Regions from separate parts of the Viridibacillus sp. d25.2 genome, predicted to be linked through region 1. Evidence: riboswitches for the same ligand, from Rfam matches in the RefSeq annotation. Region 1 holds a riboswitch; the other holds the start of a gene.

What was found. A riboswitch is a leader RNA that binds a small molecule or an ion and turns the genes downstream of it on or off. The one in region 1 is predicted to bind cobalamin.
Region 2: it holds a riboswitch for cobalamin, as region 1 does, so the genes downstream of both, ACZLO7_RS12915 (energy-coupling factor ABC transporter permease) here and ACZLO7_RS20790 (ribonucleoside-diphosphate reductase subunit alpha) in region 1, are expected to answer to the same signal.

Annotation. Positions count from the first base shown of each region.
Region 1 is NZ_CM196652.1:4,250,344-4,255,662, reverse strand. It holds gene ACZLO7_RS20800 (PepSY domain-containing protein) at 1-387, shown strand, start outside; gene ACZLO7_RS20795 (PepSY domain-containing protein) at 476-1,648, shown strand; cobalamin riboswitch at 1,885-2,063, shown strand; gene ACZLO7_RS20790 (ribonucleoside-diphosphate reductase subunit alpha) at 2,220-4,469, shown strand; gene ACZLO7_RS20785 (ribonucleotide-diphosphate reductase subunit beta) at 4,482-5,319, shown strand, end outside.
Region 2 is NZ_CM196652.1:2,584,591-2,589,909, reverse strand. It holds gene cbiQ (cobalt ECF transporter T component CbiQ) at 1-435, opposite strand, end outside; gene ACZLO7_RS12920 (energy-coupling factor ABC transporter substrate-binding protein) at 422-739, opposite strand; gene ACZLO7_RS12915 (energy-coupling factor ABC transporter permease) at 736-1,497, opposite strand; cobalamin riboswitch at 1,699-1,882, opposite strand; cobalamin riboswitch at 2,109-2,305, shown strand; gene ACZLO7_RS12910 ((2Fe-2S) ferredoxin domain-containing protein) at 2,506-2,871, shown strand; gene cobJ (precorrin-3B C(17)-methyltransferase) at 2,900-4,573, shown strand; gene ACZLO7_RS12900 (sirohydrochlorin chelatase) at 4,595-5,319, shown strand, end outside.

The DNA.
Region 1 (5,319 bases):
ATACCAGAAACTGAAATACGAAAAATTATAAAAGAACAATATAACGGGAATATAAAAAAAATCTCACTCAATACAAATAGGGAAGAACCCGTTTACCAAATAGAGATAGTAAATGATAAAGAGCATATTAACTTATTAATAGATGCGATTAACGGGGAAGTTTTATCAGAAATTCAAGGAGATACAGAGCACGATTCTTCACTCTTAACTAAAGAAGAAGCGATTACTATTGCTAAGAAAAAACTAAAAGGGACTGTCGATGAAGTTTCTTTTTACGATACGAGTGATGGTGGATATTATATAGTGGAGATTGAAGGGAACGACAAAGATGCAGAATTTCAAATTCATGCCGTTTCTGGAAAAGTGATTTCGACTACGTGGGATTAATAATTTCTCATCAAATTCTAATCTTTTTCTCCTTATTCTTTCATTTTCATTGTGTAAAGTATAAGTATCAAGGAGGAGGCAATTAATTATGAAAAAAATGATTACGGTATTAGCAATTACAGGTTCACTTGCAGTATCTGGAGTAGTTGCGGCAGCAGGAATTCAAGCTAACTCAGGTAAAATTTTATCTTCAGAAGAAATCTCGAAAAAAGCACTTAGCTACGTAAAAGGTACAGTTTACAAAGTTGAATTGGATAAAGAAAAAGGTACTCAAGTATATGAAATCGATGTACAGGGTAAAAACAATAAAGAATATGAACTAAAGTTAGATGCAAAAACTGGAGAATTACTAGAAAAGAAAATGGAAATCTCAAAAGTATCTAATACAGTAAATGAGAAACAGGTAATTGGATTAGCAAAAGCGAAAGAAATAGCATTGAAATCGGTTAAAGGCTCTGTCAAAAAAGCGAAATTAGATAGAGAAGATGGTATTTACGAAATCGAAATCATTAGAGCAGGATATGAATACGAATTTGATATCAATGCGTACTCAGGCAAAATTGTGAAAAAAGAAAAAGAGAAGATTTCGAAAAAAGTAGTAGCTGGCAAAGTAATTGGTTTAGAAAAAGCAAAACAAATAGCTCTAAATAATGTTGGCGGTACTGTACAAAAAGCCAAATTAGATAAAAGTGATGGCGTATACGAAATCGAAATTATTAATGGTACAACAGAATATGAATTTGAAATCGATGCAAAAACAGGGAGTATTATTAAGAAGGAATCAGAAGTAGCAGACGATGTAATCACAACTACTAAACCAAGCACTGGCAATACGACAAAACCTTCAACAACTAGCAACGTAATTGGTATTGCAAAAGCGAAAGAAATTGCTTTACAAAGTGTTGATGGTACTGTGAAAAAAGCAAAATATGATCAAGAAGACGGCGTATATGAATTTGAAATTCTAACAAATGAATATGAATATGAAATCGATGTAGATGCAGTAACTGGAAAAGCTACGGTTACAGATAAAGAAAGAATTACAAAAGCACCAAATACAACATCATCTTTCATCGGGGAGCAAAAAGCTTCCCAAATTGCTTTAACAAAAGCAAAAGGTACAATTACTAAAATAGAATTAGATGAAGAAGATGGCGTTTATGAAATTGAAGTAAAAGATGGTATGTATGAATACGAATTAGAAATTGATGCTATGACTGGTGCCATTCTAGACTTCGAAAAAGATTACGAAGACGATTAATTTCTTTGAAAATAGAACTTCGGCTACCCAAAAAACGATTTTGGGTAGCTTTTTAATATTCTATTATATAAAAACAATTCCTTTTTCCTGCTTTGTAAAATCAAAATAGTTTATATAGGAAATTTTAAAACATTTTTTGTAGGTCTTTTGCTTTCATTTACTTTAATTAAGATTTTCTACTTGTATGATAGGAACACAATATGTTAGATTAGATTAATCGATAGAACACAAGATATAGTATGTGAGCGAAAAAAGGTACCATATACGGTTTAAAAGGGAATTCGGTATAGAAACCGAAGCTGTCCCCGCAACTGTGAATGCGGACGACTGTTAATTAACCACTGAGCAATGCTTGGGAAGGATGACAGTCGGATGATGCATGAGCCAGTAGACCTGCCTTTTTCGCATGACGACACTTTCTTCGGGGGTTGAGAAGTGGAAGCGAGAGACTTTGCATTGAACAAATTACTTTTGATTTCAAAAGTACTTTTTTGTTGTGATTTCAACTGTTTCCAATTTTAAAACTTAGAGCGATGGCTCTGCCGAAGAAGGCAGATTCATCGCTTTTTATATTTGTAAAAAAGGAGACGACAAAATGGTCCAATTAATGACATATGAAAGAGCAACATTATTATCTCGCTTAGAGGAAGAGTTCGGAAGAGAAGAAATCAGTTTGTTAATTCGAAAAGCTGAACGTTGGGAAGAAAAGAATCCAGAAGGTACTGATGCTGAATGGACAAAGGCGATGAGCCTAGAAGCATTAAGTTATTTAGATGAAGAGGATACTTATTGGACTTTCGTTGCAGCTCGTTTATTATTAGCGGGCGTTTATAGAGAAGCGTCTGTGGTACGTCAGCTAGAAGTTGGACAAGTATACACAGCATTTGCTAAACAAGTTGAAAAGCTTGTTGAAAAAGGTTTATATGATCCAACTTTAACGGATTCATATACAAAACAGGAGCTTGATGAGATCGGCTTAATGCTTGAACCTAAACGAGATGAAATTTTTACATATATCGGCTTAAAAACGTTGTTAGACCGTTATGTAACATGTGACTATAACAAAACACCAATTGAATTGCCACAAGAGCGTTGGATGATTATTGCAATGACACTTATGCAAAATGAAAAAACAGATCGTCTAGCAAAAATTAAAGAATCTTATTGGGCGATGAGTAATTTATATATGACAACTGCAACGCCTACATTATCAAATGCTGGTAAAACACATGGTCAATTATCAAGTTGCTTTATCGATACAGTTGATGATAGTTTACAAAGTATTTATGATTCAAACACTGATGTTGCGACACTTTCGAAATTTGGCGGTGGTATCGGTGTTTATATGGGGAAAGTACGTAGCCGTGGCTCATCTATTCGTGGCTTCAAAGGTGCATCAAGCGGAGTTGTTCCTTGGATTAAACAATTAAATAATACAGCAGTATCAGTAGATCAACTAGGTCAACGTCAAGGTGCGATTGCGATTTACCTGGATATTTGGCATAAAGATATTTTCCCATTCCTTGATTTGAAATTAAATAACGGGGATGAGCGTATGCGCGCACATGATATTTTCACAGGTGTTAGCTTACCAGATATCTTCATGGAAGCTGTTGAAGCACGTGAAGATTGGCATTTATTTGACCCTCATGAAATCCGTGAAGTAATGGGCTTTAATCTAGAAGATTATTATGACGAAAAACGCGGACAAGGATCATTCCGTGAAAAATATGAATCTTGCTTAGCGAACCCAAAATTAACACGTGAAGCAGTACCAGCAATTGATATTATGAAACGCATTATGCGTAGTCAGTTAGAAACTGGCGTGCCATTTATGTTCTATCGTGATGAAGTAAATCGTAAAAACCCAAATAAGCATGAAGGCATGATCTACTCAAGTAATCTTTGTACAGAAATTTTCCAAAATATGAGCGCAACTCAGTTCGAGTCAATTACATTAGAGGATGATGTTATTGTAACTCGTCGCAAACCTGGAGATTTCGTTGTATGTAATTTATCATCTATCAATCTTGGACGAGCTGTACCTGCTGAAGCTTTAGAAAGATTAATCCCTATCCAGGTACGCATGTTAGATAATGTTATCGACTTAAATCGTATTCCGGTTCCACAAGCAGAACGTACAAATGCACGTTACCGAGGTATCGGACTTGGTACATTCGGTTGGCATCATTTATTGGCACTTAAGAGCATTGCATGGGAATCTGAGGAATCAGTTGAATTTGCGGACAAGCTTTATGAGCAAATTGCTTACTTAACTATTCAGGCTTCAATGGAAATAGCAAAAGAAAAAGGTCAATATCCATTATTTGAAGGTTCAGACTGGCAAACAGGTGAATACTTCACAAAACGTCAATATAAAGGTGAAAAGTGGGCAGCATTACAACAAGCAGTTGCCGAAAATGGTATGCGTAACGGATATGTAATGGCTATCGCGCCAAACTCATCAACATCAATTATTGCTGGTAGTACAGCAAGTATCGATCCAATCTTCCAAAAATCTTATTCAGAAGAGAAGAAAGATTATAAGATTCCAGTAACTGTTCCTGATTTGAACCAAGAAACAACTTGGTATTACAAATCTGCTTACTTTATTGATCAAAACTGGACTTTAAAACAAAACGCAGCACGTGCTCGTCATGTCGATCAAGGTATTTCGTTGAATATATATGTACAAAATACAGTAAAAGCTAAAGAACTATTGGAATTGCACTTAAATGCTTGGAGATTAGGCATTAAAACGACTTACTACGTTCGCTCAACTTCAGTTGAATTATTAGAATGTGAATCGTGTGCAAGCTAGGGGGAATTAAAAATGACAAAGCTAGAACAACGAAAATTAATGGATAAAACAGCTCCTAACCGTTCAACAGGTATTGTAAACGGGAGTTCTTCTAATATATTAAACTGGGATGATGTTCGCTTTAGCTGGGCATATCCAAAATATAAACGTATGCTAGGTAACTTCTGGACACCTTTCGAAATTAATATGGGGAACGATATTAAAGAGTTCCCAACATTAACAGCGAATGAAAAAGAAGCGTTTATGAAAACCATCGGATTACTTGCAATGTTAGATAGCGTTCAAACAGATTATGCAGGAAAAGTAGCGGATTATTTAACAGATTCGAGCTTAAATGCTTTAATGATTATCCTTGCACAACAGGAAGTAATTCACAATCACTCTTACTCTTACATCCTTTCAAGTTTAGTATCAAAAGATGAGCAGGATAAAGTATTCGATTTCTGGCGTACAGAGCCCGTCTTGGAAAAGCGAAACGATTTCGTTATTAAAGGTTATAAAACATTTTCTGAAGAGCCAAATATCGACCATATGTTAAATTCCATCGTCTATGATGTTATTTTAGAAGGTTTATTCTTCTATTCGGGCTTCGCATTTTTCTATCATTTAGCACGCAATCAAAAGATGGTAGCAACGAGTACGATGATTAACTATATTAACCGTGACGAACAGCTTCACGTCGATCTTTTCGTGAAAATTTATAAAGAATTATTAGAAGAATATCCTGAATATGATACGCCAGAACGTGCTAAGCAAGTTGAGGCAATCTTCAGGGAAGCAGCTGCACTTGAAATTGAATGGGCTAATGAAGTAATTGGCGATAAAATTGATGGCTTAGATGTGGATGATG
Region 2 (5,319 bases), 1.7 Mb from region 1:
TACATGTAATATATCATGTACCGGGGTCGTTAATGTTAAAAAGTATAAGCAACTAATACTACCAAGAACAGTAAAAAAAAGTTGGATTGCCATTTCTAAACTACGTTTTGTTATAAAAATATGCAATCCAAAAACCTCTGTCGTCCAAAGTGGTGTAGGTATGAGGCCATTATTCCCTGTAAATGAAATCAAAATGGTCAGCATACTCGTTAAAAGAAAAAAAACAGGTACTAATAATAACTTGATATAGTATTTAAAAGGAATTTTTGCGCCTAAAATTGTAAAAGCACTCATCACAGTAAATGTGATGAGTGATACAAGAGTGTCTTTCACAGTTAAAGAAAATAACATCAGAAAAAAGGTAAATGCCATTTTTTCGATAGGATGAATATGCTTCCAACGATTCATATAAGCATATTTATCAATAAGGATCATCTTTAATTTGACTCTCTTTGTTATTGCCATTATTCTTGCGTTTGTGTTTACCTCGTGTTAAGCCAATAAAGTAACCGATAAATCCAGCACCAATGGCTGCTTGAAGACAGAATAATAAACTTTCAATTTCCCCACTTGGAGGTTCCCAAATACTTGAAAACCAAGGCTCATATGAAGCATTTATCTCGCCAATAGCTGCTTCAGCTTCACCATCAGCTCCTCCAAATTCAGCTCCCTTTTGTATGAATAGCGGGAAAATAGCAAGAATGATAACGATTGCGATTAGTATTAAATTCTTTTTCATCGTTGTTCAGCTCCTTTCGAGAAGACACGAAGCGCTTTTAGCTCAGAAACATTGTATTTTTTCAAGAAGTTCATAATAATAACAGTTAAAATACCTTCAGAAATAGCTAAAGGAACTTGAGTCAAAGCGAAAATACTACTGAATTTCGTGAACGACGCAAAGAATCCACCAACTTCAGAAGGGAATGCAAGTGCTAATTGAATAGAAGTGACAATATAAGTACCAAGATCACCCAAAGCAGCAGCTAAAAATACAGCAAATGCAAAAGATAATCCAGCTTTAGTTGCCCCTTTATAAATACCGTATGCAATTAGTGGACCAACTACAGCCATAGAAAATGCATTGGCGCCTAAAGTTGTTAAGCCGCCATGTGCTAATAAAAGTGATTGGAATAATAGAACGATAAAACCTACAATACTCATTGCAAATGGACCAAATAAAACAGTTCCTAAACCAACCCCAGTAGGGTGAGAACAACTACCCGTTACAGATGGGATTTTTAGTGCGGATAATACAAAAGCAAATGCCCCTGATAGACCGAGCATCATTTTTGTATCTGGATTTTCTTTTATTGTTTTACGAATTGAACGAAATCCAATGATCAAAAACGGAATCGTTACCGCCCACCAGAAGATAGCCCATTCAACAGGTAAGAATCCCTCCATAATGTGCATGGCAAATGCTTGCTTTGGAACAATCATGACAAATACTAAAAAGTAAATCATTTTCAAATTAAAGATTGATTTTAGCTTATTCATATTAATCTCCCTTTTGTGTATGTATTTTAACAGGCGACTTATTAGTTAAAAAATAACACCTCCTATGAAATACCTCTCTGGATAGGGCATACAGGCATTTTGTCATTAAAAAAGCACCTCTTTCATAGAAAGAAGTGCGTGAAGGAATAGTCATCAGTAAATAAGACTTACTCACTTTCACACCCATCCTCGTAGGTTGAAACATTTCCTCACTTCATGGCAGGTCTCCTGGCTTAGAATCATCATTTTACTACTACCTTCCCATCATTAGACAGTGACATAACGTAGCAAAACTCCTCAACACAGTGGCGGGACCGCGCCGGATTAATACCGACTTCCCTTTTAAGTTAAACGCTAATTTAACACCATGAAGTTTATTGAATTATTAGATTTCAGAATATAGTGTATCATGAGAATTTTCTTTCTACTAGATTTTTTTTTGAAAAACTAAAATGAGGTAGAAACAAAGCAGAAGCTGTTTTTAACAACAATATTTTGTTGGAAATGATTATTTAATATTATGTCAAGATATTAATTTTTAAAAATCTATTTGAATCTAACAAAATTTAGTATATGATAAATACAGATTTAGAATTTACTGAATAATACAATTGAATAGCAAATTTAAAAGTGCCAACATGTATAGAACATAGAGTATGTTGGATAATAGGGAAATCGGTTAGAATCCGATGCAGCCCCCGCTACTGTAACGCTGATGAAATGATAATACTCACTGGTTAAATACTGGGAAGAGATCAAAGTAAAGTGACGCGTAAGCCAGGAAACCTGCTTTTATAATTATGAACGATACTTTTCGGAGGGAAAGGTGAAGGCTACAGCAGATGACGCTTATTTATTATTTTGTGTTGTCTGAATAATCTAGTTTTTAAACCTTGATTCCTTGAATTAAGGTTTTTTTATTTGTCAAAATAGTTAACTAGCTGCCAATTTACCCTATTTCCATAGTTTTTTCATAAAAAAAGATGAACATCATTTGGGAGGATCACTATGACAACTTGGAATTTAGAAAGTATGAAAAGCCATTTGCTTATTTGTAACGGTAGTAGCTGTTTAAAAAAGGGCGGTGAAGAAGTTACACTGGCAGTAAGAGAAGAGATCGCTAGACTTGGAATTGATGAACAAATACATACAACTCGAACTCGCTGTAATGGTCGTTGTAAAGATGCTTGTGTCGTTATTGCATATCCACAAGGTACTTGGTATAAAGCAGAATCTCCTGAAATTGGTCGTCAAATTGTACGTGACTGTATCGACCAGCAAGTTGCACCACATGTCGTCTATCAAACGATTAATGGCAATATGACGAAAAACCCGACATCAGGAGCGATTAAAGGGATTTCGAAAAGTAAATAGATAGATGTTATGAAAGGGAGATGTTTCAATGTCACAACTTGGCAAACTTTATGTAGTTGGTTTTGGTCCAGGGGATTTTAAACATATTACAACAAGGGCAGTTGAAGCACTGCAAGAAAGTGATTTCATTATCGGTTATAAAACGTACGTAGAACTCATTCAAGATTTAATTGATAGTAATACCGCTGTCATCAGTACGGGTATGACTGAAGAAGTATCACGAGCGCAAGAAGCTGTAAGACAAGCTGAAAATGGCAAAAAAGTTGCAGTCATTTCAAGTGGAGACTCTGGTGTTTATGGAATGGCTGGTCTAGTTTATGAAGTGCTAATAGAAAAAGGATGGACAGAGGCAACAGGTGTTGAAATTGAAGTTATTCCTGGTATTTCTGCAATAAATTCATGTGCCTCTTTACTAGGCGCACCAGTTATGCATGATTCATGTACGATCAGTTTAAGTGACCACTTAACACCTTGGGACTTAATTGCAAAACGAGTGGAAGCTGCGGCAATGGCGGATTTTGTAATTGCTCTTTATAATCCACGTAGTGGTCGCCGTACACGCCAAATTGTTGAAACTCAGCGTATTTTACTACAATATCGTTCACCAGAGACACCTGTAGGGTTAGTTAAAAGCGCCTATCGTGATCGCCAAAACATCATCATTACGAATTTAAAAGATATGTTGAATCATGATATTGGTATGTTAACGACAGTTGTCATCGGTAATTCATCAACATTTTTGTATGACAATAAAATGATTACACCCCGTGGTTATCAAAGGAAGTACACATTGAATGCTGAAAAACAACCATTAAAACCACATCAACGATTGAAAGAAGAAGCTGAGCCTTGGGCAATGGACCAAGAAACTGGAATTCAGCGCAGTCAAAATATTGATAGCGTACCTGCTTTAGTAAGAGCTCAGCAACTGTCAGTTGTAAAAGCGGAATCAAAACCTACTATTGGCTCTTTCGAAATGGCTTTGGATGCACTATCGCGTGTAACTGATCAGCAAGTGGCAACACAGGCTACTTATGTACAACAAGAAATGGAATCTATATTCGAATTAGCAGTAAGCCCCGGTGTTGCGAATAAACGATTTACACCAAAACAAATGATGACTTTAGCAGAAGTAGTTGGAGAAAAAGGGACGATGGAATATACACCAAATCATAATATTCTATTGAAAATACCAACGACAATTCCAGATATCATCACAGCTAAATTGCAAGATGCAAACTTTATTTTGTCCCCTGTTGGTGATGTTGTAACAATAAAAGCATGTGATTTCTGTGATGGTGAAAAGACAGGCGGTATTCCTTATGCAGAGGAACTTCAAGAGATATTAGGTGGCCTACACATGCCAAAAGAATTTAATATCGGCTTTAATGGATGTGGAATGGCTTGTTACAAAGCCGTGATGGAGGACGTTGGAATCGTCTATAGAAAAGGTAAATTCGATCTTTTCGTAGGTGCGAAACCAGTTGGTAGAACAGCTCATCCGGGGCAACCAGTAGCAGAAGGTATAGATCCTGAAAAGATAGTAGAAGTTGTCAGTAACATCGTTGAAGAATATCGTCAAAATGCGCATCCGAACGAGCGCTTGTTCAAATACTTCAAACGTGTGAAGCGAATTCAAGGATTTACCTATCAAGATATGTCACCGAAAGTTGAAATTGAACCTGCTCCTTGCGGGGATTAAAAATTAGGGGGAATTGTAATTATGAAAGCTATATTATTCGTCGGTCATGGTAGTCGTTTAGCAGAGGGTAATTCAGAGGTCAATAAATTTGTAGAGCAACTAAAGCCAACATTAGATACTCAATTACTAGTGGAATCTTGTTTTTTAGAATTTGCATCACCAAACATTTCACAGGGGATTGATAACTGTGTCGCTAAAGGTGCTACTGATATCCATGTTATTCCGATTATTTTATTACAAGCAGGACATTCGAAAATTCATATCCCAGCAGCGATTGATGAAGGGAAAGAAAAATATCCTACTGTACAAATTACATATGGTCGTCCACTAGGTGTACATGAATCCATTTTCTCAATTTTAAAAGAGCGTTTAACAGAAGCTGGTTTCAATCATGAAGCGGAAAATAAAGATACAGCTATTTTATTAATCGCACGTGGCGGTAGTGATTCTGATGCTAATAGTGACTTTTATAAAATTGCCCGTATGCTTTGGGAACAATTAAATGTTCGTACAGTAGAATGTGCATTTATGGGAGTCACTTATCCAACAGTTGAAGAAGGAATTGAAAGATGTCAGCAGCTGGGTGCGAATAAAGTAATTATGCTTCCTTACTTCCTATTCACCGGTATTTTAATGGAACGTATGGAACAAATGGTCTTAAGTTATCAAACTACGTATCCTGACTTGGATGTAAAACTAGCAGCATACTTTGGGTACCATCCTGAACTAAAAACAGTTTTAGCAGA